3 regions of the Peribacillus sp. Bi134 genome follow, and region 2 is predicted to be linked to each of the others. Evidence: riboswitches for the same ligand, from Rfam matches in the RefSeq annotation. Region 2 holds a riboswitch; each other region holds the start of a gene.
What was found. A riboswitch is a leader RNA that binds a small molecule or an ion and turns the genes downstream of it on or off. The one in region 2 is predicted to bind cyclic di-AMP.
Positions count from the first base shown of each region.

Region 1: another riboswitch for cyclic di-AMP. It lies ahead of LQ188_RS26130 (cation:dicarboxylase symporter family transporter); the one in region 2 lies ahead of LQ188_RS21005 (APC family permease).
Region 3: another riboswitch for cyclic di-AMP. It lies ahead of LQ188_RS18765 (TrkH family potassium uptake protein); the one in region 2 lies ahead of LQ188_RS21005 (APC family permease).

Region 1 covers NZ_CAKKLN010000019.1:7,458-15,856, reverse strand. Annotated here, with positions in the region: gene LQ188_RS26155 (PP2C family protein-serine/threonine phosphatase) at 1-502, shown strand, start outside; gene murF (UDP-N-acetylmuramoyl-tripeptide--D-alanyl-D-alanine ligase) at 552-1,934, opposite strand; gene LQ188_RS26145 (D-alanine--D-alanine ligase) at 2,087-3,169, opposite strand; gene LQ188_RS26895 (hypothetical protein) at 3,292-3,423, opposite strand; gene LQ188_RS26140 (hypothetical protein) at 3,552-4,334, opposite strand; gene LQ188_RS26135 (class I SAM-dependent methyltransferase) at 4,549-5,292, shown strand; gene LQ188_RS26130 (cation:dicarboxylase symporter family transporter) at 5,352-6,611, opposite strand; cyclic di-AMP (ydaO/yuaA leader) riboswitch at 6,783-6,930, opposite strand; gene LQ188_RS26125 (efflux RND transporter periplasmic adaptor subunit) at 7,132-8,391, opposite strand.
Region 2 covers NZ_CAKKLN010000009.1:150,208-158,606, forward strand. Annotated here, with positions in the region: gene LQ188_RS20975 (cytochrome P450) at 1-605, opposite strand, end outside; gene LQ188_RS20980 (hypothetical protein) at 802-942, opposite strand; gene galU (UTP--glucose-1-phosphate uridylyltransferase GalU) at 1,165-2,025, opposite strand; gene LQ188_RS20990 (DUF6044 family protein) at 2,194-3,867, shown strand; gene LQ188_RS20995 (glycosyltransferase family 2 protein) at 3,883-4,905, shown strand; gene LQ188_RS21000 (GtrA family protein) at 4,865-5,320, shown strand; cyclic di-AMP (ydaO/yuaA leader) riboswitch at 5,667-5,813, shown strand; gene LQ188_RS21005 (APC family permease) at 5,952-7,778, shown strand; gene LQ188_RS21010 (RhaT/GlcU family sugar-proton symporter) at 8,041-8,399, shown strand, end outside.
Region 3 covers NZ_CAKKLN010000008.1:75,389-83,787, forward strand. Annotated here, with positions in the region: gene LQ188_RS18735 (aminoacyl-histidine dipeptidase) at 1-1,045, opposite strand, end outside; gene LQ188_RS18740 (VanZ family protein) at 1,085-1,693, opposite strand; gene LQ188_RS18745 (ABC transporter permease) at 2,270-3,286, opposite strand; gene LQ188_RS18750 (ABC transporter ATP-binding protein) at 3,283-4,008, opposite strand; gene LQ188_RS18755 (TetR/AcrR family transcriptional regulator) at 4,126-4,725, shown strand; gene LQ188_RS18760 (hypothetical protein) at 4,938-5,129, opposite strand; cyclic di-AMP (ydaO/yuaA leader) riboswitch at 5,461-5,603, shown strand; gene LQ188_RS18765 (TrkH family potassium uptake protein) at 5,756-7,081, shown strand; gene LQ188_RS18770 (TrkA family potassium uptake protein) at 7,105-7,761, shown strand; gene LQ188_RS18775 (STAS domain-containing protein) at 7,903-8,399, opposite strand, start outside.

The DNA of each region.
Region 1 (8,399 bases), on a different contig from region 2:
CCCCGACCTTATCAAACGTGTAAAAGACCCCATTTTCATAACAAAGGAACTGGATAATCTAATGCGGGATTTATTTCAAGGAGTTAATCGGGAAAACAAAAACAAGGCTCGCATTACTGCCTTCATCGCATACGTGAATACAAAGGATCGGCTCATCGAATATGTGAATTACGGTCTTCCTTCAGCTTTTTTGTATTCCCCATGCACCAACCAAATTCTCAATTTGAACGAAGGGGCCACCCCAAACGGACCGATTCCCGAATTGCCCATTAAAAAAATAGTCTTTCAGTATGAGCCAGGAAGCCGTTTCATCATCTATACAGATGGACTCTCTAAAACGCCCCTACCTTCCGCCATTGACCGATCTGACCATATCGAAAGGGAATTCATCGAAAATGTCCATCTCGATACACAAGACCTCCTTCAGGAGCTATTGGTCTCAAGGATGAGGCATTCAGTCATCAACGACGACATCTGCATTATTGCCGGGACACTTTTTTAAGCACGATAAAAGGGCCGTTTCAAAAAAGAAACGGCCTTATCCATGTTTTTTATTTTTGCAGAGCTTGAACGACTTCCTCCAGCTTCATGCCCCTGGAAGCTTTAACAAGTATGATGTCATTTTCCTGTGTGGACGATTTCAGTTCCTCTATAAGCTTCTGCTTATCTTGAAAAGGACGAACCTGCTCCGATGAAAACGCCTTGCTCGCTCCCTTGGCAATAAACTCGGCTAAAGGACCATATGTGAAGATCTTATCGATCCGCTCACTGGAAATCAATTCACCAATTTTCAAATGAAAGTCTTTTTCCTGTGGCCCTAACTCCAACATGTCTCCCAATACAAGTATCTTTTTTTCGAATCCAGATAAGCCCTCAACCAACTCCACCGCTGCCTTAACTGAAGTTGGGCTGGCATTATACGCATCATTGATGATTTTCTGCCCTTTCGCGCCCTCGACCAATTCCATCCTCATATTCGTTAATTGAATGGTCGACAGACCTTTACGGATCGCTGAATCATCCACATTGAATTCTTTAGCAACCAAGATTGCTGCCAACGCATTAAGAACATTATGATTGCCTAAAACGGGTATCTCATAATTGGTTTCCTTATCACCGCTTGCGATTGTAAACGTGGTACTGTCTGCACCTTGGCTAATGGTCTGTGGATATAAATCATTTTGTTCCGTGCGTCCAAAAGATATTACGTTTAAATCAGGAAAATCCTTTTTGATACGATCGCGGAGCAATGGTTCATCACCATGGTATATCAGCGTTCCATCTTTCGCCAAACCTTCGACAATTTCCAACTTCGCATTCGCGATTTCCTCGCGTGATCCTAAATCCAATAAGTGTGATTCACCGATATTGGTAATGATCGCTACATCAGGCTTTGCCATTTTGGATAAGAACTCGATTTCACCGCGGCTGCTCATTCCCATTTCCAACACAGCCGCTTCAGTATCCTCCGCCATGGAAAGCACTGTTAGTGGCAAACCTAAATGATTATTGAAGTTTCCACTTGTTTTATGAACTTTATAGGTAGTGGCCAGCAGCGCAGCCGTCATATCTTTCGTAGTCGTCTTACCGTTGCTGCCTGTTATCCCAATGACTTTTATATTCAACTGCTGACGGTAAGAACGCGCCAATTGCTGAAGTGCTTTCTCGGTATTTTCGACAATGATTATCGGTAAATCATCAGGAGGATTCGGAACATCCCTTTGCCAAAAAGAAGCCGCAGCTCCTTGCTCTAAAGCTTGCTTGACATACTGATGGCCGTCAACCTGCTCACCCTTAAGCGGAATGAACAAACATCCTTCCTTAACCGTTCTTGAATCGATGGTGACCCCATTAATCCCTTCGGACTGGAATGGACTGATATCATTCAATCCATCTGCCATTTCATGTACTTGTTTTAACGTTCTCTTTATCATTTTGTTCCTCCTACATTCATCGGACCGTTAATCGCTCTCCATTAACCAAACGAAGCAGAAACCAGTTTAAATCGCACCGGTTCCTGCTGATTGGAATCCATCAAATCAATGCTTGATGGATTGTGGAGTTTACTGATACATTACCTGCATGATCAAACTGTATATTTGATTTGTTGTTTTTCCTGATGACGTTCCAAGGCAAGTTTCACGAGTTTTTCAATTAAAGCTGGATAGTCGACACCTGTGTGCTTCCACAATAACGGAAACATGCTGAAAGGAGTAAACCCAGGCATTGTATTCACTTCATTAATATAGATTTGCCCCTCATTCGTTAAGAAGAAATCAGCGCGAACCAATCCAGAGCAATCCAATGACTTAAAGGCAGTAATGGCCATTTCGGATAAAGCCACATACTCGCTTTCCGTTATCTCCGCTGGAATGACCATTGCAGAATTACCGTCAACGTATTTTGCTGAATAATCATAGAAGGCAAAATCTTTCTTAGGGATGATTTCGCCTGCCACCGAACAAGACGGTTCATCATTACCAAGTATTCCAAACTCGAGTTCACGAGCTACGACCCCTTCTTCAATGATGATTTTCCGATCGAATTGGAAAGCTTCCGCTACAGCTCTTTCCAGTTCATCAGCATCATCACATTTGCTGATACCGACACTGGAGCCTAAATTGGCAGGTTTGACAAAACAAGGGTAACCCAATTCATCCGCTACCTTTTTAATGGCACTTTCAGTATTCTTCTCCCATTCAGAACGAATGAACCAAGTGTATTTGACTTGAGGAAGTCCCGCCTGGGCAAAAATGTTTTTCATGATGACCTTATCCATTCCTGCTGATGAAGCCAAAACGCCATTCCCTACATAAGGAAGGTTCAATAGTTCCAGCATCCCTTGCACGGTCCCATCTTCTCCATTCGGTCCGTGAAGCAATGGGAAAATCACGTCATACCCTGTTGATTCACTATTTTCATCAGTTGAATGTGCCTGCAAGGCAAGAGGCGAGCTAGATTTATCCGATGTAAATGTCAAAGCCTCCACACTCTCGGCAGGTCCTGTTAACTTCGGTCCATTAATCCATGAACCCTCTTTTGTTATGTAAATCGGATATATATCAAACTTTGCTAAATCGAGAGCTTTAATGACCGCTAAAGCCGTCTGCATAGAAACCTCATGCTCCGCAGATTTTCCACCATAAAGCAAACCAAGTTTAGTTTTCATGAGTTATTACCCTCCAATATTCTTTTAACCATGTTCATTGTATCACTTTACACTAAAATGGTTAAAGCGAAACTTCCATATTGGCGCTTTTCCAATGATGGTTAGTTGAGCCAATCGGGCATTTACAGGCTGTTGACCCACCACATTTCTTTTTCATTACAATTGCCGCCGCTTCCCTTACAGCCTGTTAATGCGGGGTAAAGCGAAACTTCCATCATTGGCGCTTTTCCAATGATTACTATTAGGCGGAACACAGGTTAAAACCGCCACACCCTGCGCGCCGCCCTCTCTTATCTTTTATGCATGAGATGGTAAGTCTTACACCTGAAAAATTTCAAGAGTGTCAAATAATCCAAGCCACGAACCTCGGAAGTTGGGATAATCAGGAGAATGATGTATTTTTAATAACGCTTTCCCATACCCTTTCTTTTCGATTGAAGGTAATAAAGGCATCTGGCTCCTTAATATCTCTATCTGAAAAGTCATCATGCATTTCATCCATGTTTAAATAATCCCCTACAACCCATGCCGGTATCTCAATCTTTGTTCTTGTATACTTAACATGCCGAAAGGAAAAAACGAGCCCCTCTGCCAGAATATGAGCCAAGGAAGCAATGATTTCTGCCGGAATCGCCGTCAGCTCTCTTTTCTTTCTGATTCCAAGCCAAGTCCTCTCTACTTTTAAAAGCTCCAGCTTTAGCGGAATCAGGCTTCCTAACATCATATAATATGTCGAAAGAGAACGAAAATAAATTTTATTGAACCAGCCATCATCCTGGGCAAGGTACACAAATTGATTATTCAATTTACGGAAAAATGGAGGATCCAGATGAGTTTTTGCATGCCCTAAATATAATAGTTCCGCTATTTCCCTTCCATCCAATTCATCCAACCCTTCTCTTTCTTCAAAATCGATCCAACAGAAATCTCCATATGCCCGGACATTTTCTTTAACGAGCTTCGCAATATCTTCAGATGAAGCACTCTCTAGCAGGACATTCAAATTGTATTCCCCGCCATTGAATTCATGTTTCAATAATAAGATGGAATCCAACGTATATGGCAGCGAATAGACGAATTCACGAAAATTGAGTCCATTAAAAAGGACAAACCGTTCAGAAGCCTGCATATACATATATAAGATATCATTGCTATCATTCTTCATAACCTGACCCCCTCCGAGCTCTTAATCAATAATATTATTTTACCAAACTTTTGGGTTTTCACGTAAGTTATATAACCCCCAATATTAATCATCATCAGCACCATGTGAATAATGCGAAACATGTACTCCATATTAACCCAAATGTTAAGGGACACACTCGACTAGCTCAAAGTATCCATATTATAGTAAGAATGAAGGATTGGAGGATTAAATCATGGATAAAATTGAAAAAGGTTTTATCATTAATTCTTTTCATGGAGCCGTTTCCGTCTATGCTGATGCAACTAAAAAAATAGGTCTGTGGCAATCAGAGAAATATGCATTCGAAAAATATTTAAATCAGGAAGATGCAATCCTTGATATCGGTTGCGGTACAGGAAGGACCACCTTCGCACTATATAAAAAAGGATTTCAAAATCTAACGGGAATCGACCTGACTCCTGCCATGCTTTATGAAGCCGAAAAAATAGCCCATGAATATAACCTGGACATACCCTTTATCCTTGGCGATGCAACCGACCTCCCTTTCAACGACTCATCATTCGATAAAGCAATCTTCGCTTTTAATGGTTTAATGCAAATTCCCCAGCGAAAAAACCGCACATTGGCTTTAAAAGAAATCAACCGTATTTTAAAACCTAAAGGGCTCTTCATTTTCACAACACATGACCGTGATAAAAACGAAAATTACCTGAACTTCTGGGAGCAAGAGGAAATGATTTGGTGTGTTGGTAAACAAGATGAGAGGCTTTATGAACTCGGGGATATTTTCACATCCGGAAAGACGCTTCAAGAAGATACTTACCTACATATCCCAACTAAACTTGAAGTACTTGAATGCCTGGAAGAAGCACGGTTCAAAGTTATCGAAAGCTTTTATCGAAGTGAATTATTCCATGAAAATGATGATGTCATCGCTTTCTCTTCCGATTGCCGCTTCTGGATCGTCCAAAAGTAAGGAAGCGCATTTTAATTCAAAAAAAATCCAGAGTGACATTTCACTCTGGATTTTTTGTATTAAGAAACTTGTTCTAATTCTTTTTTGGAAGGCGGGTTGAATTGACCTTCCCATTTAGAGATAACGATTGCCGCAAGTGAATTACCGATAACGTTTACTACTGTACGTCCCATATCAAGAATACGGTCAATACCGGCAATGAATGCTAGACCTTCAACAGGAATACCGACAGTTCCCAATGTCGCTAAAAGAACTACGAAAGATACACCTGGTACACCCGCAATCCCTTTGGATGTGATCATTAACACTAGCATTAGCGTAATTTGCTCATACATGCTTAAATCGATTCCGTACATTTGAGCGATGAAGATAGCTGCTAACGCTTGGTATAATGTAGAACCATCAAGGTTAAAAGAATATCCAGTCGGAATAACAAATGTAGCAATATGTTTCGGACATCCCGCTTTTTCCATTTTTTCCATGATCTTAGGAAGAACCGCTTCTGAACTTGCAGTAGAGAAAGCAAGAATCAATTCTTCTTTTAGAAGTTTAATCAACGTAAAGATATTGAATCCGACAAATTTCGCAATAAGACCAAGAATGACTATTACAAAGAAAATCATTGTTCCGTAAACAGAAAGCGCTAACTTTCCTAACGGAATTAAAGATTCCAAACCGAATTTGGAGATCGTCACACCGATTAGTGCAAATACACCGATAGGAGCGAATTTCATGACCATGTTAGTTAGGTAGAACATTCCTTCAGCTACACCTTGGAAGAAACGGAATACTGGTTTACCCTTTTCACCGATGGCCGCAATACTAAGTCCAAACAACACGGAGAAGAAAATGATCGCTAGCATATCGCCTTCTACCATGGCTTTAACTGGATTGGATGGCACAATGTGAACGATTGTATCTACGAACGATTCATGTTGCTTAGTTTCTGCTGTATCAACATAGGTAGAAATATCAGTTTGTTCTAGCTTGTCCATATTTACACCAACACCAGGCTGGATGATATTCGCTGAAATTAAACCAACAGCAATCGCTATCATAGTTACTACAACAAAGTATGATATTGATTTAGCTCCAAGTTTACCTACTGATTTTAAATCGCCTACACCTGCAACTGCAACGATAAGACTTGACACAATGATTGGTACTACAATCATTTTAATCATTCGTAGGAAAATGTCTCCGAATGGCTGTAAAAAGTTTTGGGCCGTCTCACTACCATAAAAAATGGCACCAACGATAATCCCTAAAATTAAACCAATGAAAATTTGGCTAGCTAAACTTAATTTGAATTTCTTCATTTACTTTCCTCACCTTCCATAAAGTCTTTGATGCAAAAACATTTTTGTCTCGGTAAGGGAAACAAGATACTAATAAAAGAAAGTAATTTTTCTTTTTTGAAAAACTCTGTCTTTACGCCGAAAAAAAAGACACTTCATGTGTCGATTTCTTATTGGCGTGAATATTCACACATGTTCCCTTAAAGACGCTGACGAGGTTAGCTGTCGGGTTAGGAATTGGAAACACAAATGCCCTTTCATTTCTGAATTCACCCCTAGCGGATAAAATCCACAAAAATGGGTCCCCCGTTCTTGGAATAAGATTAAGCGAGTTAACTTATAATAAAATATTATACTAAAAATGATAATCTGTAAATATTTATTCGCATTAGTTCTAGAAAAAATCTTTAAATATGTCTGAATATTCTGCATTAGAGACTATTGTATCTATAATTACTCTTCCCGATTTTTAATAATATAAGTTATATTGATATATAATTAATCACTAATTTGACATCACCTCTCTTGATGAAAGAAGCGGTTATTTTTCCAATACGCCAAGTAACAGATATCTTACTTTTTCCCTAGAGGTGAATTTTTTATAAGTTGCTGCCTTCACTTTTCCAAATTGGATTGGGGTAATGAAATAAGAATGGTTCTTCGACACATCCGGCTCCATTAGAATGACGTCACCTACCGACGGTCCGTTTATGATTTCTTGCTTCCCTTCAGCCTTAAGCCCTTTTGTAATGTAATGTTTATCCACATAGCCATTTTTAGTCAATTTGTAAATATAAGGCTGTTTATGGTTTTTTATGGCTTCTATAGGAATTGAGGGTACACCGGCTTTCTCATTGGTTATTACAGTAAGATTCACTTTGGATCCCACCAACAAAGCTTCCGTTTCTTCACCTTCCGGTTCGATTAGTGCCTGAAATGGAAATCTGTTATCCTTTTTTAATGACGGCTCTTCAGCGGGATAGGAATGGATGCGACCTATCGTCCCTTTCAATGCCTTTTTTGAATCAGAGGAACTTGCTTTTATAGTCATGCCCACTTCAGCCTTTTTCATTTCCTCTTCAGAGAAATCCCCTTCAATTGCCATATTTGTTGAAACGATGGATATAATGGGATTACTCAGGTTTTTATTGATATTTTTAACTACACCATCAGCCTCACTCGTTGACACGATCGCACTGGACTGCTCCTCAATTGAAGTTATTTTAGCTTCAAGCATTTTCACTTTTTCATTCAAGCTGTTTTTTTCCAGTTCCTGCTTGTACATTTCTTGCTCAATGTTACTTTTAATAAGATCTGAGGAACTTGTTGTTATATCAATTTTCAAGTTTTTTTCCACCGATTCATCAATGGTTGCTTTTTCAGGATTACTGGTCATGGTCCCTTGATAGGACCTCAACTTCCCTATGTATTCCTCAATACCTGCAATTTCTCCCTCAGCTGCCGTTTTCTCCGCTTCCAAGTTCGCTTTAAGAGCATCAAGTTCGGTCGTCGTATACTCAAACAACGAGGAGCCAGCCGTAATCTCATCGCCTTCTTTAACAAGGAATTTCTTAAAATCATTTTTCTTGGTGTCAAAATAGATATCATACTCTTCTACAGGTTTAATTACCCCATTTGTTTGAATAGTATCCGTAATTGTATCTTTTTTTACCTTAGTCCAGTTTTCAACGAAAACAGTTCGTTCCACTTTGCTTTCTTTTTTTTCAATAAGGTATAAGTTAACGGTTATTAAGACTATCGACGCAATGGAGACCGCTGCAATTTTCCATTTCCCGCTCATTCATTTCA
Region 2 (8,399 bases):
CGATTGATTTTGGTAGGTACCCATAATGGCATACGGAAAATCTTTCTCATCCTTTTGACTGTAATTCTCAAAGCGGTTTCCAGCGGTTTTCCAACAATTTCATACCCATCCTTGAATTCCATGCTGAACATCGTCTTGCTGATTATCCCGAGAGTGATGTCCATCATATCCTTCGTTATGATCCGTTCTTCATCATGTTGCCAAGTTGATATATAATCCATTGTGGTATCAATCATATCCTTGGCGTATTGGCTAATATGATTCTTTTTGAAAGAGGGTTGGATAAGCCTTCTCTGTCGCATATGAAAGTCTTTTTCGCTTGTAAGCAAACCTTCACCGATAAGCGGTTTTAAAACATTGAAGTCCTTGGATTTGATGAAGGATTTTTGTTTTGTTACGAGTATTTGTTTTATTAAATCAGGATTTAAAACGTGATAAACATTTTGGAATGGGCCCAAACGGAATTTAGCGACTTCTCCATATTCCTTGGCCAATCGGGTCAGAAAACCAATGGGATCTGCTTGAAACTCCTTTGTATGTCCGGAAATCACCCTTCCTTTTGGAACCTTTGGAGAAGTGCGGAAGACATCATCAGCGTGGCTCAATGTGGTTTTTCCCCTTTCTTTAAAATAATTACATGTAATCATTCTATGAGGATCAGTTAAATTGGTTTGGACAAGTCTTTAAAGAAAGGGCGGATAATTCTATGGAAGTAATAAGGTTATATAAGAAGCCATAAAAAAACTCTGGCTGAATAGAGCCAGAGTTTTTCATGAAGCTTTAGATTTGATGATGTGGGATTTACCTTCTTTCTTCATCGTCCCTATGTTGGAAGCGATCATTTTTTTCTTTAATGGGCCCGCCAAATTCTGCATTGATTTCCTTTACCACTTGATCTAGGAATTCATCTGATATTATTGGATTATTAGTTTTTTTATGCATGTACAATCCTTTCTGGATATCGTTGTTTGGATAAATAATGAAGTATACGTTATCAACATAACCTCACTTTTAATAAATTATTCTTTCTTTGTCCAACATTTTCACTTGCATTTACATTTCACGGAAGCATTTATAAAAGACTGTTATATCTAGTTTAGTGATGATGGTATGTGGAAATAGCCCAATCACCTCTAGGTAATTGGGCGTGGGTTATATACTTGATTAAGGGAACAGCTGCCTTAAATATGTTATTAGCTGATCACGAAGTTCAGGTCGTTTCATGGCGAAATCTATTGAAGCCTGAAGGAAGCCGAATTTATCGCCGACGTCATATCGATTTCCTTCGATGATATACGAATATAATGGTTCCTTTTCTAACAAAAGGTCTAAAGCTTCGGTAAGCTGGATCTCCCCCTTCCGGTCGGGCTGTACGGTTTCAAGGATTTCAAAAATCTCAGGTGATAAAATATATCGGCCAATAATCGCCTGTGTTGATGGTGCATCCTCCACTTTTGGCTTTTCCACTAAGTTTCTTACCAGAAATAAATCCTCATATCGTTCTTGGAAATTTACGATCCCATACTTGGAGACATCGGCAGGTGACACTTCCTTACATCCGATAATGCTCGCTTGAACCTTGTTATACCGTTCCATCAACTGCTTCAAAGCTGGAACCTGGCTATCCACGATATCATCCCCTAACAGGACGGCAAAAGGTTCGTTTCCGATAAAAGTTTTGGCACATAATACTGCATGCCCGAGACCTAATGGTTCCTTTTGTCTTACATAGTGGATATCCACCATGTTGGAAATGTTCTCCACGATCTTAAGCAGCTCATTTTGACCTTTCATTTGCAGAAGCATTTCCAGTTCAATGGATTTATCGAAATGATCTTCAATGGCACGTTTGTTTTTACCCGTAACGATGATAATATCTGTAATCCCTGATTGAACCGCTTCCTCGATAATATATTGAATGGTCGGCTTATCGACAATCGGCAGCATTTCCTTTGGTTGAGCTTTCGTAGCAGGTAAAAATCGTGTTCCTAAACCGGCTGCTGGAATCACCGCTTTCTTTATCATAGCCCAGCCCCTTTTTAAGGTACTTTTATATGCTTTTAGTTCTACCCTTCATTTTATGTAGCCATTGGTTGACCTATATCAAAATAGGTTAAAATAAATTCCTGAAAAAGAATAGATTTACCTTTGAAGCAAATATTATGGATATATGAATTTGGTCAAGAGGTGTATATGTTGCCAATTGAAAAACAAGAGAGAACACAAATCCTTTTTGCCTTACTCGTCATTGTTTTATATCTTTCTCCTTTATTCATCCTTGGAGAAAATGCGCATATTCGCGTACATGATAATTTGGACTCCAACATTGCCTGGTATAAAGTCCTATCAGAAAGCGGTGAGTTATTCGGTGCGATAGATGCCAAAATTCCCCAAATCATGAATGGTCTGCCCCGAAATGCCTTTGGCAGTGAGTTCAGTATTATCGTGTGGCTTTACGCACTTTTTCCGACAATGGTTGCATATGCAATAAGCCAGGCATTAACAAGATTTATTGCATTCTTTGGTATGTATATCTTATTAAAGAAACATTTGGTTACAGGAAGCCAATCAGGTTGGATCAGGGTTGGAACATCCTTGGCCTTTGCCCTTACCCCATTTTGGCCGTCGGGAATGCTCAGTACACTTGGGATGCCGCTTGCACTTTGGGCTTTTTTGAATATTCGCAGCAAGGACCATTCGTGGAAGAATTATTTGGTCCTTACACTTTTGCCGCTTTATTCAAGCATCGTGCTTGGTTTTTTCTTTTTCCTTGTTGCAATGGGCTTTCTTTGGTTAATGGATGTGATCAGGAGAAAAGGGTGGAATATAACGTTTCTTCTTTCGATCGTGTATATGACCTTCATTTTTGGTTTGGTGGAGTACCGTTTGGTGTCTTCATTCATTTTTGATTCGGAGCCAAATAGCAGAGATGAATATTTTCACGCAAGGCTGCCGCTCGATTGGGTCATCAAGCTTACTTTCAAAAATTTCGTTCTTGGACATACGCATGTCATGACTGTACATGCGCTTATTATCCTGCCGATTACAGTCTTTGCCCTTTATATCATTCTGACCAAAAAACTGTGGCGACAGGAAAAGGTATATGTATTTTTATTCGGCTTGAACTTTATACTCTCAGCATGGTACGCATTCTGGTTTTATAAAGGCTGGGTTCCTTTGACTGAAAGGTTTCACACCCTGGATACCTTTAATTTTGCCAGATTTCACTTTTTAAGGCCGATGGTGATTTATTTGGGCTTTGCCCTCGCGATAAAAATCATTTGGGAACACAGCGATTATGCTAAGAAAACCCTTTCCATTTTCATCGCCGTCCAAATTATGATCTTAATGGGCTTCAATGAAGAAATCACTTACAATAAAAAACCATCTTTTAAAGAGTTCTATTCAGAAAGCCTTTTCCAGGAAATAAAAGATCATATTGACCTTCCACAGGAAGAGTATCGTGTTGCTAGCATAGGGCTGCATCCTGCAATCGCACAATTTAATGGATTTTACACGCTCGATAGCTATAACAATTTCTATCCGCTTTCTTACAAACATCAATTTCGTCAAATAATTGAAAACGAATTGGCTAAGAATAAAAACATCAGAATCTACTTTGATGAATGGGGAGGACGTTGTTACCTATTTACCGATGAGCTTGGGAAGCATTATATGTTCAAGAAAGGCTCGAAGAAAGAGCTGGAAAATTTGGATCTTAATATGGATGCCTTTAAAGGATTAGGTGGCAAATATATATTTTCTGCCATCCCAATCAACAACGCGAAGGAGAATGGATTGGTGCTAGATGGGGTTTTCACAAAGAAAGGAAGCAAATGGAAAATTCATTTATACAGAGTCATGTGAAAAGGGGGGAATAGAATGAATTCACCGATAGTAACGATTGTTGTACCTTGTTATAACGAAGAAAGCGTTTTGCAGGATACCATTTCCCAGCTTTGTGGATTGATGAGGGGATTAGTCGAAGAAAACGTTGTTTCTGGTCAAAGTAAAGTCCTGCTGGTTGATGATGGAAGCAAAGATCAAACTTGGAAGATCATTTATAAGGAAACGATCAATAATGAATTGGTTCGCGGGCTAAAGCTTTCCCGGAATGCAGGACATCAAAATGCACTCCTGGCAGGATTGTTTACAGCCAAGGAAGCCTCGGATTGTGTGATTTCCATTGATGCAGATTTACAGGATGATATTCAAGTCATCCCTGAATTCATTCGGAAATTCAATGAAGGATGTGAAATCGTATATGGTGTCCGCCAGAAAAGGGACCTTGATTCATTTTTTAAACGAACATCTGCAACTGGTTTTTATAAATTGATGAACAAGATGGGGGTTAACCTTGTCTATAATCATGCCGATTTCAGGCTGATGAGCAGAAGGGCGATCGCGGAGTTGGAACGATTTGATGAAACGAATCTCTTTTTAAGGGGGATTGTCCCGCTTATTGGGTTTAAGACGGATTCTGTTTATTATGACCGAAAAGAAAGATTGGCTGGGGAAACGAAATATCCATTTAAGAAGATGGTTGCTTTTGCGCTTGATGGCATTACTTCCTTTTCAGTTACACCGATCCGGCTTGTATTATGGCTAGGATGTCTTTCCTTTTTCATTAGCTTACTCTTTGGGTCTTACTTTTTATGGTTAAAGTTTTATGGGCAGACCGAAACTGGTTGGACCTCATTAATCACCTCCATATGGTTGATCGGCGGACTGCAGTTGATTGCTGTCGGCTTGATAGGGGAATATATCGGAAAAATCTATAATGAATCCAAACGCCGGCCTAAATATATTGTTGATCTTGATTTATTTAATCCGCTCGATTTAAAAAAACGGGAGCAACTAGACAATGAACGGAACAGTATTGAAAAACTATCTAAAACACACTAACTCCTTTATCCGCTTTTTATTGGTTGGAATAGTCAATACAGCGGTTGGACTTTCCATCATGCTTTTTCTTATGAATGTTCTTGAATTATCATACTGGGTCTCCACCTTTTTCGGCAATGGAACGGGAGCTGTAACGAGTTTTCTTTTGAACAGGACTTTTACCTTTAAAAGTGATATAGAATGGCGGCGAGGAGTTGCCCGTTTCTTTTGCGTCATCCTTATTTGTTATTCCGCCGCTTATTCTATAGGCCAAGCCATTGCGGAATCACTGGAAGGATCCGTCCATTTATCCATACAACAAAATTTGGCTGTTCTCATAGGAACAATCTTTTATACCGTGCTTAACTATATTGGCCAGAAATACTTTGTCTTTAAAAAAAGCAATCTGAGACCAATTCAAGAAGGAAGGAACTAATTAGGTGAATCAGTGGAATAGTGCCCCTATTGGACGGGAATAAAAGCGGAATTTGATATTTAATGCAAGTTTACCCTTTTAATGACGATCCGAGCTGGGGCAGATCTGGTTAATTCATCGCATTCTTCATGAAGGTGATTTTTTTCCTTTTCGGACCACCTTTTGTTAATTGGCCCCTGGATTTTGACCTTTACTTACCTCCTTTCCTACCTTCGAATCATGTCATTGCATGACTTATGTTATATAAGCCAAGAACAAAACCTCACTTACAAAGAATTATTTATTTTTGAGCAAAATTTTCATTTACATTTCCATTTCACGGGAGTATGATAATCAACAGTTTCATATTTCTAAATCGCTTAAACCTTATGGTGCGGGGGACCCGTTATTGGGATTGTTTACAATCCAGGGGGTGAATCCTTTTTAAAAAGGTAGGGCTACTCTTAGGTCCGAATCCGACAGCTAACCTCGTAAGCGTTATATGAGAAGGAAGGTGGAGCTTGTTAGACAAAAAAATTGATGTCTACAGGTCTATTTAGCTATGACTTGTAGGCATTTTTGTGTTTCGTCTAGTTTTTTGCTACAGCTGGGTAACATAAACTTATAAATTAACTATGGTGGTGAAATCTTGATGTTATCTTCTATAAAGAGGTTCTTGATTGGGAGACCTTTAAAGTCAAATGCACTTGGTGAACAAAAGCTTAACAAAACAAAGGCTTTGGCGATATTATCTTCTGATGCTTTGTCTTCGGTTGCATATGGGCCGGAGCAAATATTGATCGTCCTGATCACGGTCGGTGCTGCAGCATTCTGGTATTCCATCCCTATCGCGATCGGAGTATTGATCCTCTTAACTGCTTTGATTTTGTCTTATAGACAAATCATTTTCGCTTATCCGCATGGCGGGGGGGCCTATGTGGTTTCAAAAAACAATTTAGGAGTCAATCCAGGGTTGATAGCTGGAGGATCTTTATTGGTAGATTATATATTAACTGTGGCTGTAAGTGTCTCTGCAGGTACGGATGCAATCACGTCCGCTTTTCCTGGCCTGCATTCCTATAATGTCGTCATTGCCATCATATTCGTGATTCTACTTACAATCCTGAACCTTCGGGGGGTTACGGAGTCAGCCTCTGTTTTGGCCTATCCGGTGTACCTATTCGTTTTAGCCTTGTTCATCTTGATCGGTGTTGGAATTTACAAGATTTTAACAGGAGGAGTTTCACCTGAATTGCACACATCAATCGGGACTCCGGTAGCGGGCATCAGTTTATTTATACTGCTAAGAGCATTTGCATCAGGAAGCTCCGCCTTGACAGGAGTAGAAGCAATTTCCAATGCAATCCCGAACTTTAAAGATCCAGCCCCGAATAATGCTGCGAAAACTTTAATAGCGATGGGTTCATTGCTAGCTGTATTATTTTCGGGAATCGTATTTTTAGCCTATTATTTAAGCATTGTTCCCAGCGCAGAGGTAACGGTCGTCTCCCAGATTGCTGAAGAGATCTTTGGACGGAATTTCATGTATTTCTTCATTCAAGGTACGACTGCCCTGATCTTGATACTTGCGGCCAATACTGGCTATTCGGCTTTCCCTCTGCTTGCGGTAAATCTTGCGAAGGATAAATTCATACCAAGGGCGTTTACGATCAGAGGGGACCGATTAGGGTATTCCAATGGAATCATCATACTGGGACTTGCATCCATCATCTTGATTGTCGCATTTGAAGGACATACTGAAAATCTCATTCCGCTTTATGCGGTAGGGGTATTCATTCCATTTACGTTGTCCCAGACTGGCATGATCGTTAAATGGGTTCGCGAAAAGCCAAAAGGCTGGATGATGAAATTAACCATAAATTCAATTGGTGCCATAATTAGCTTTATCGTCACGATGATATTCTTTTTAACCAAATTTACTCAGGTTTGGCCTGTTTTGATTTTTTTACCTATCATCATTTTAATTTTTCATCGGATTAAAAAGCATTATGAAGCAGTTGGTGACCAACTAAGGATTACAACATGCGAGCCGATCTTACCAATTGAAGGAAATATCATTATCGTACCTGTGGCAGGTATAACTCATGTGGTTGAGAACTCTTTAAATTATGCAAAATCGCTCTCAGCAAATCAGGTCATTGCCGTTTATGTTGCTTTTGAAAGAGAAGATGAAAAGAAATTCGGAGAAAAGTGGAAAAAGTGGCAGCCGGATGTCAGGCTCGTTACACTGAATTCTTATTATAGAAGTATCATTCAGCCACTAACTAAATTTGTGGATACAGTTGAACATAAGGCGAGTGAATCCAATTATAAAGTTACGGTGGTCATCCCCCAATTCATTCCGAAGAAGGGCTGGCACAATATACTTCATAATCAATCAAGTTTACTGATTCGCGCCTACTTACTTTATAAAAGAAATGTGGTTGTTACGACAGTGCCATATCATTTGAAGAAATAAGTTCCATATCTATAACTGGAAGCAAACCTGCATAAGGTTTGCTTTTTTTATAATCTTATAAAAAAAGACAGCAGTACAGCTGTCTTTTCTCCAACTAAACGCTCCCGATTTATTAGCATCGGAAGCTTTCTTTGTGTTGAACACTATTTTCGCAAAAACACTTCATAAAATTACCAAGGGTCAATTCAAATAAAGCGAACATATTAAAAAGAAGACAAAATGAAATTTATTAGCTTTGAACTTACATATATGGGGGTTGAATATGGATATATTATTAGCTCTCTTGCCGGCACTATTCTGGGGAAGCATCGTTTTATTTAATGTGAAACTCGGGGGTGGGCCATATAGTCAAACACTGGGTACAACCATTGGCGCATTGATTTTTTCAATAGGTGTTTATATTTTTGCCGATATTAAGTTGTCATTTCTCGTGTTTGGAGTCGGGGTTGTCTCCGGATTGTTTTGGGCCGTTGGACAAGCTAATCAGCTTAAGAGCATTGATTTAATGGGAGTATCCAAAACGATGCCGATATCTACTGGAATGCAGCTCATTTCAACGACTTTATTCGGGGTCATCGTTTTTAACGAATGGTCCACAATGAAAGCGATCATTTTAGGCGT
Region 3 (8,399 bases), on a different contig from region 2:
TCGAACTTTCCACTAATCCTTCTATTCCCATACTCATACCTTGAACGCCATGCGGGATTACCAGTAAGGAGGTAATGGCTTTAGTCACCGTCTCTTTGGAAAAAACGTTTGAAGAAATCGTTTCGATCTTTTCAAATCTAATCGATACCTCAGGGTCAGAAGATTGCAGTTCATTTTTAAAAGTATCCTCCCATTTCTGGAGTCTCTCCGTTATCTTCTGAACATCTTCTACAGAAATCAGTACAGTCGCCTCTGCTTCACGAGGAATCGCATTCCCTTTCAAGCCCCCGTTCATTTGCTGTATGAAGCAAGGAAAGTCTGTCGTTAATTCATGTAATACTCTGCCCAAAAGTTTATTGGAGTTCCCTCTTTCCTTATGGATGGACATACCGGAGTGTCCGCCCTTCAACCCTTTAATCCTGATATTATAAGATACAGCTTCAACAATTGAAGCCGATTCCCATCCGATTTGCAGGATTTGCCGAACTCGTATTCCTCCAGCAGAGCTAACCAGCAGCTTTCCATCTTCCTCCGAATCAATATTGATCATCAATTTTCCCTTGAAGTGAGCCGGATCCACGGCAAGTGCACCGTTCATTGTCGTTTCTTCTTCAGTCGTTATGACTATTTCAAGAGAGGGATGCGGAATATCATTCGCATCCAATAATGCCAAAGCATAAGCAACGGCAATTCCATTATCCGCCCCCAATATTTTATCCGTTGCATACAACATATCTCCCACAATCCTTAATTGAAGCGGATCTTTCTCAAAATCATGAAGCGTTCCCTTGTTCTTTTCGCAAACCATATCCATATGCCCCTGGATAATGACGGTAGGTGCATTTTCATATCCAGTTGTGGCAGGCTTTTTGATAATCACATTCAGCGCCTCATCCTGGATCACCTCCAGGTTCCTATCCTTAGCGAAGCGAACCAAATAGTCACTGATCGCTTTTTCGTTAGCCGATCCTCTCGGGATTTTGGAAATCGCTGCAAAATAATGAAACACAGGATGGCTCGATAATTCTTCTAACGTGCTATACATGAAAATTCACCCTTTCATTTAACATAATTGTATTGCCTCTCATGCTTTTACTTTTCCAGAACGGAGCACTACGACTTTCTTGAACAAAGGATGCAGAATGTACCCCAGGTAAACACCAATCATATTCAGGATCAGGTCATCGACATCCAAACTTCCGCGCCGAAAAACAAACTGACAGATTTCGATGACTGAAATCGAAAGTAATGGATATAGAAATTTCCTTTTAGCTGAGGGCTCTTTCCCTTCCCTTGACAACAAATACAGGCCGAATGGAATGAACAGCCCTACATTGGCGCTAAGGTTATAAAATGACACAAGCCAGTTCATTTCGTTCGATAAATATGAAAGAATCGTAGAAAAAGGAATCAAATTATACGAATATACCTGCCCTTCCGGCCGAAAGAACAGCAAAACCAATAATGATAAACTGTAACTAAACAATGCTGACTGCCATAAAGAGCGCGGAATTCTGACCGTTTCACCTCGAAAATAAAGAACCGCAAACGAAACGAAAAGAAGTATACAACACCAGACAACCATGATTACCAAAGGATTCAAATATAATAGAAGCTGAAGAAAAAAAGGTAAACCGCACAAAAACATTGCTTGCGACAGCAAAAGGGAAAGCATGACCGATTTTAGAGACATATAACTCCCCCTTTCTATTTCTTTCCAAATCAATTCATATCCTTATATCCTAGGACAACTTTAACAGCCCGTCAACAAACTACTTCAAAGGGAAGCTTTTTAGAATGAATCAACCTATCGGAAGGATATTTCGTCCTTCATCCCCGATAATTCATTCGATGTGTGGGTTTATTCGACCTACATCCGGATAATCCGACCGATGTGTGGGTTTATTCGACCTACATCCGGATAATTCGACCGATGTGTGGGTTTATTCGACCTACATCCGGATAATTCGACCGATGTGCGGATTTATTCGACCTTACTCCGGATAATTCGACCGATGTGTGGGTTTATTCGACCTACGCCCGGATAACTCGACCGATGTGCGGATTTATTCGACCTTACTCCGGATAATTCGACCGATGTGTGGGTTTATTCGACCTACATACAGATAATTCGACCGATGTGCGGGTTTATTCGACCTTACTCGGATAATTCGACTGTTGTGTGGAATAATTCGATCTTCTTCCAGTAAAACAAAAAGCCGCTTCCTCACTTTCCAGGAATCCGGCTTCTTTTGTTAAGTTGTTGATTTCATAGTGCTCGGTATTTTTTTAAACTAATGATATTGATGGTGATAAAGACGACGGCAAAGGCCAGGAGAATGAGCAGATCCATTGAAATCTCATTGAACGTGAAGCCTTTGTACATAATGCCGTTCATGGCATCAGAAGCGTAATAGAGGGGCATGATCTTGCCGATTTTTTGGAGCCAGTCTGACATGCCATCCAATGGGAAAATCCCTGTAAAGAAGACTTGAGGCACGATGACCAGCGGAATGAATTGTACCATTTGGAATTCAGATGTCGCGAAACTCGATAGCAATGTACCAAGCGATAATGCAACGAGCGCGACCAGTATATTCGTCAGTAAAACGAGCCAAATGGAGCCAACAAGGACGATATCCAATACATTGACAGCATATAGTACGACAATTATTGTTTGAATTAGAGCAAATAAGCCATATCCGATCACATAGCCCGCTACGATTTCGTATCTTTTAATCGGGGTGGCAAGCAGCCGTTCCAAAGTACCACTTGTACGCTCCTTCAAAAGCGCAATCCCCGCTATTAAAAATACAAAGAAGAAAACGAAAAAGCTGACGAGCATCGGACTGAAGGTATCAAAACCCTTTGTGTTGGCATCTCCGTAAACATATTTCTCCTCAATTGAAGGAGTGTTTTTTTCATTCCCTTGCAAGCCTTGCATCATTTGCATTTGAACGGCTTTTGCCCGGGTCGGTTCGTCGTTCAAAAGTGTGAGATTAATTTTCCCATTTTCAACATGCAGCCAGCCATCCGTATTCTTTTCAATCATCTTTTCCTGTGAGAATTCCTCAGCAGCCGACACTTGAAAATCCGCTTTTTTCAATGCTTTAACGATCGTTTCATCACTGCCTGTAACAACGATTTTCAAATCACTTGCTTCTGTATCGAAAATAAAATACATGAGCGTTAAAATGAGCAAAGGAGCTAGGAAGAATAAAGCAAGCGTCCTTCGATCCCGGCGCATCTGCTGAGTAATTCGAGTAACAAGAGAGGCAATTCTCATTTTAAGCCGCCTCCAATCCTTAAAAAAACATCATCAAGCGTTTCCACGGCAAATTGTGTTTTTAAAGCAGCAGGGGTTCCTGCCGCGATGATTTCACCTTCACGCAGCATCGCCAGTTTATCGCATCGTTCCGCTTCATCCATCACATGCGTCGTGATGATGATCGTCTTATCATCTTCATTTCTTAAACGCTCAAGTTCCTCCCAAATCGATTGTTTCAGCAAAGGGTCTATTCCTACTGTCGGTTCATCCAAAATGAGAATCTCCGGATTTTGGATGAGTGCAACCGCCAGTGACAGACGGCGTTTCATTCCCCCGGAATAATGCGCAACCCGAACGTTCAAAACATTCGTCAGCTGTACGATTTCAGCTGCATATTGAATGCGTTCCCTTCGTTCCTTTTTCGAAAAACGGTATAGTTTCGCAAAAAATTCGAGATTTTCAGCTCCCGTCAGTTCTGTATATAAAGCATCGGACTGTGCCATATAGCCGACATCCATTAACAGTGCTTCATTTGGCACTTCATGATTCAGAACCGTGACTTTACCCGCATCAGGCTTAATCAATCCGACAATCATTTTAATCAAGGTGGTCTTTCCGCATCCGGATGGACCTAATAAGCCAAAAATTCCGTTTTTTTCAATATTCAGGCTTAATGGCTGAATGACCTTCTTCTGCTGAAAACCCTTAGCAATTCCATCAATGGAAATCGCATTTTTCATGCACACACATCCTCCCTCTTTAATTAACACGGTGTTGAGTGTATCATCATTCTAAGGTAGCATTCGTACTAATACAATCAACACATTTGGAAAAATGTTTAGTAAAGGAGACATTCCATGGCATCGATTCATGAGGATATGGTACAAAAGACGAAAAAGCAGATACAACATCATTTTATTGCACTTGTTGAAGCAGAGGGGTTCTCACATGTATCAGTGAAGAAAATTGCAGAGCGTGCCAACATTAATCGGGGCACATTCTATTTGCATTACACAGATAAATATGAATTGATGGATCACTTACAGCAGGAATTGTTAAATGAACTTCAAACCCGCATTACTGCCATTTTGCCGAAAGAAGCTTTTTTGGCTCTTCATCAACAGCAACTTTACCCGCCTTTCGTAGCTATTTTTCAATTCATCAGTGAACATGCCAACGCATTAAGGGCCATTCTTGGTGATCAGGGCGATCCCTCTTTTGCCAAAAAAATAAAGCGAGTATTCGGTGAAATACTGTTGGAGCGTTTGATCAGCCTGCATCCAGCAGCTAAAGATGAAGCATTCCGCATGTATATGCACGCATTCCTGACATCGGCGATTTTAGGGGTGATTCAGGAGTGGCTAGAGAATTGTGAAGAACAAACGGCGGAACAAATGGCGAAAATCCATTTTCAAATCTTGAACTTCATCAGCCAATTGCGCACATTCATCCAATGAACGATTCATTAAAGGCAGGTTCCATCAACATGCCTTTAAATCGGATTACATTTTTTCCTTCGCTTTTGCCTCTAAATAACCAACGCAAAAAAACTCATTATAATAAATGAGTTTCAAAGCAAAACAAGATATGGATTTTTCGCTCAGCATTCCGGATAGAACACAGGGAATAAATAATTGAATACCGCTAATGAATGTTGGATGCAGTTGATTTACCTTAGGGAAAACAATTTTAAGAACGGATTCTTTTTCTTATCCGTTATCCTTAACTCATCCATGATGATTTGATCCTCATGATCGGCTATCCATTTCCTTAGTGCATCTTTATCCTGGCATTGTGTTAAATATGTCTGGCCACCCTTGCCTGTAGCATTAATAACATATCTATTGAACGTCTTCTCCATAATTGCCCGCCTTTTTAATAAAATGTCTTGAATCTTTAAATACAAATGCAATGCTTTTTTCTTTATCATTTACAAAAGAAACATAAAATATATGTTAGAAAATTTTGATTGGCACCGCATGTTCTGCTTGAAATTATTGAATAAAGTACATCGATGCCGGTTATCATAATTGGATTAATCGAACCTATCATAATGTGCTAACTAATATTTGTCAATACGTTTTCTAAATGTAAATAAAACGTAAATTTTCAGTTTTGTTAAAGAAATATTTTTTTACGATTTAGGGGTTTACAACTGCTAAATGATGGGAGTAGAATACGTTTATCAATTTAATGCATTTCGGCCAAAACTCATGGAAATTGAGTACGGAGGACCCAATCATTTGGGGTTAATTCTGCCTTGCAGAAGGGATGAGATCAGCTCTTTCGCCATCCTACCCGTCAGCTAACTTCGTCGGCTAAAGCGAAGGAGGTCATAAGACCGCCTATTTCGGGAGCTTTTTTTGCACGCTTTTTGTGGCAATACAGCTATTCGATGTTTTCGCAGGTCTTTTTATTATGCCTTTAAAAAGATTCGAAAAGCAGATTGATGATTAAAAGTCATACAGTAGGGATGATCATTTGAGAATGACAAAATTGGATCCGCCAAAAATACTTGTACTTGGCTTTGCCATCCTGATACTTATCGGGGCCTATTTATTGACCCTGCCGATTTCCACAGAAAATGGCCATGGTCTTTCTTTTCTGGATGCTTTATTCACCTCGACTTCCGCTACATGTGTAACAGGACTGGTCGTTGTGGATACGGGATCGACCTTCACCACTTTTGGTGAGTTGGTCATCTTAACACTGATTCAGGTAGGCGGCTTAGGGTTCATGACATTTGCGACGTTTATCTTTTTCCTTTTAGGCAAAAAGATTTCTTTAAAAGGCAGGTTACTCTTGCAGGAGTCCTTAAATAATCTATCCATGGCAGGTGTAGTCAGATTAGTGAAACGGCTTTTGGTTTTCACAGCCATCATTGAAGGCATTGGTGCCCTTATTTTATCGATTCGCTTTTCTTTTGACATGCCAATCGTTAAAGCGGTCTATTACGGGGTTTTTCATTCCATCTCGAATTTCAATAATGCCGGCTTCGATTTAATGGGGGAATTCAGGAGTTTGACCCCATATGTATCGGATCCATTCGTAACCCTTACCGTCGCCTTCCTCATCACGTTTGGAGGAATAGGTTTTATCGTAATGAATGAACTATATGAATATCGGAATACCCATCGTTTATCAGTACATACGAAGATCGTTCTAGCGACTAGCTTAACCCTTACGATTGCCGGAGCAATTTTAATCTTTCTATTCGAGTTCGGCAATGCCAAGACATTGCAGCCTTTATCTTTCATGGGTAAAACGCTGTCATCATTATTTCAATCGGTATCACCAAGGACGGCAGGCTCCAATACGCTGAATATCCCTGATTTAACTCAACCAACATTACTGCTCATCATTTTTCTGATGTTCGTCGGGGCATCACCCGGATCGACTGGCGGCGGGATTAAAACGACTACATTGGCGACGCTTGTCGGTACCGTTTGGTCACAGATTAAAGGAAAGGGTGATGTGGTATTATTCCGTCACCGCATTGTGAATGAAACGATTTTTAAAGCATTATCCGTTACATTCATTGGCGTATTCATGGTTTCAATCATCTCCATTCTGCTGACCATCACTGAAAGCGGAACTGACTTTTTGATGATTTTGTTCGAAGCCACTTCAGCTTTCGCCACCGTGGGACTTTCAATGGGTTTGACCCCGGAATTATCACCGGTCGGCCGGATGCTCATCATTTTCACGATGTTTGCAGGACGTGTTGGTCCTTTGACTTTTGCCTTTGCTATCGCCATGAGGCGCAAGCCAGATCCATTCCGACGTCCAAAAGGGAAAATCATGATTGGTTAATAATGAATGAAGGAGCGTAAAAGATGGGAAAACGACAATACGCCGTGATAGGTTTAGGCAGATTTGGAACCAGTGTGGCCCATAGATTATATACGGCAGGCCAAGAGGTTTTGGGTATTGATGTGAACGAGGAAAGAGTCGAGAATGCGGAACTGAACGTTACCCATGCAGTCATGGCGGATACGACCGAAGAAGAGACATTGAAAGCAATCGGAATCCGTAATTTCGATTGTGTCATCGTAGCCATCGGAAATGACATGCAATCGAGCATTTTAACTACCTTGCTTTTAAAAGAGCTTGGGATCAAAAAGGTCATTGCCAAAGCACTTAATAAAAATCACGGTCAGGTGCTCACAAAAGTAGGTGCCGACTGGGTCATCTATCCTGAGAGGGATATGGGGGAACGGGTCGCGAATCAGCTTCTTTCCCCTAACATGCTGAACTATATAGAGCTCTCAAAAGAATATAATATCGAGGAAATCATCCTCCCCATGAGCATGAAGGGAAAAAGCCTCAGGGAGCTTGATTTACGGGCAAAATATAATATCAGCGTCATTGCCATCGTGAGTAATGGGGAAATTATCATAGCACCCTCACCGGATCAGGATATCCATGAAAAAGATATGCTTTTATTGGTTGGCAATAAAGAAGATCTAGCCTTCTTTGCCAATATTGAATAACTGGCAGGTGCCAGCTCTTTCTTCATTGAGCCTGATACCTTATTTTTGAATGCAAGCATTATACATACGAGAAGATCGCCATATGGAGGTCTTCTCGATGAAATTTATAACGAGTATTCCCATGCCCTGGATATGTATGTATTATTTTATCGTACTGATCGCTTGGGCAAGAGTGGACTTTATCGTCACTTTATCAAAAGGCAGTTGAAGCTTAACGGCAGTCATGGCTATTTCCGGCCGAAGTCCTGAAAGGGTTGTTTGAATTCCGATCAAATGTAAGGATTCAATCAATTGTGACAACTGGTGGGCGGATGCACTATCAATTGCATGAACGCCCGAGAGGTCAATGAAAAGCCTGGTGACATTTTTTTCAGCGCACTTTTGTAAGGTGTTTTCAAGCAAGGACATGCCCCTCGCCGTATCAATATCGCCTATCAGGGGAAGTAACGCCGTACTATCTTTAAGTGAAATGATGGGAGTGCTCAATTCATCGATCGTTGCCTGTTGGGCTTTCATGATTTTATTGGCATACCTATGATTCGCTTCCGTAAACTTCTCCATCACTTCGCTGAACACCTTCACCACTATCCGATACCAGGAATTTATTTCCGCCTGCGTATAGTTTTCTCCTTGCAATC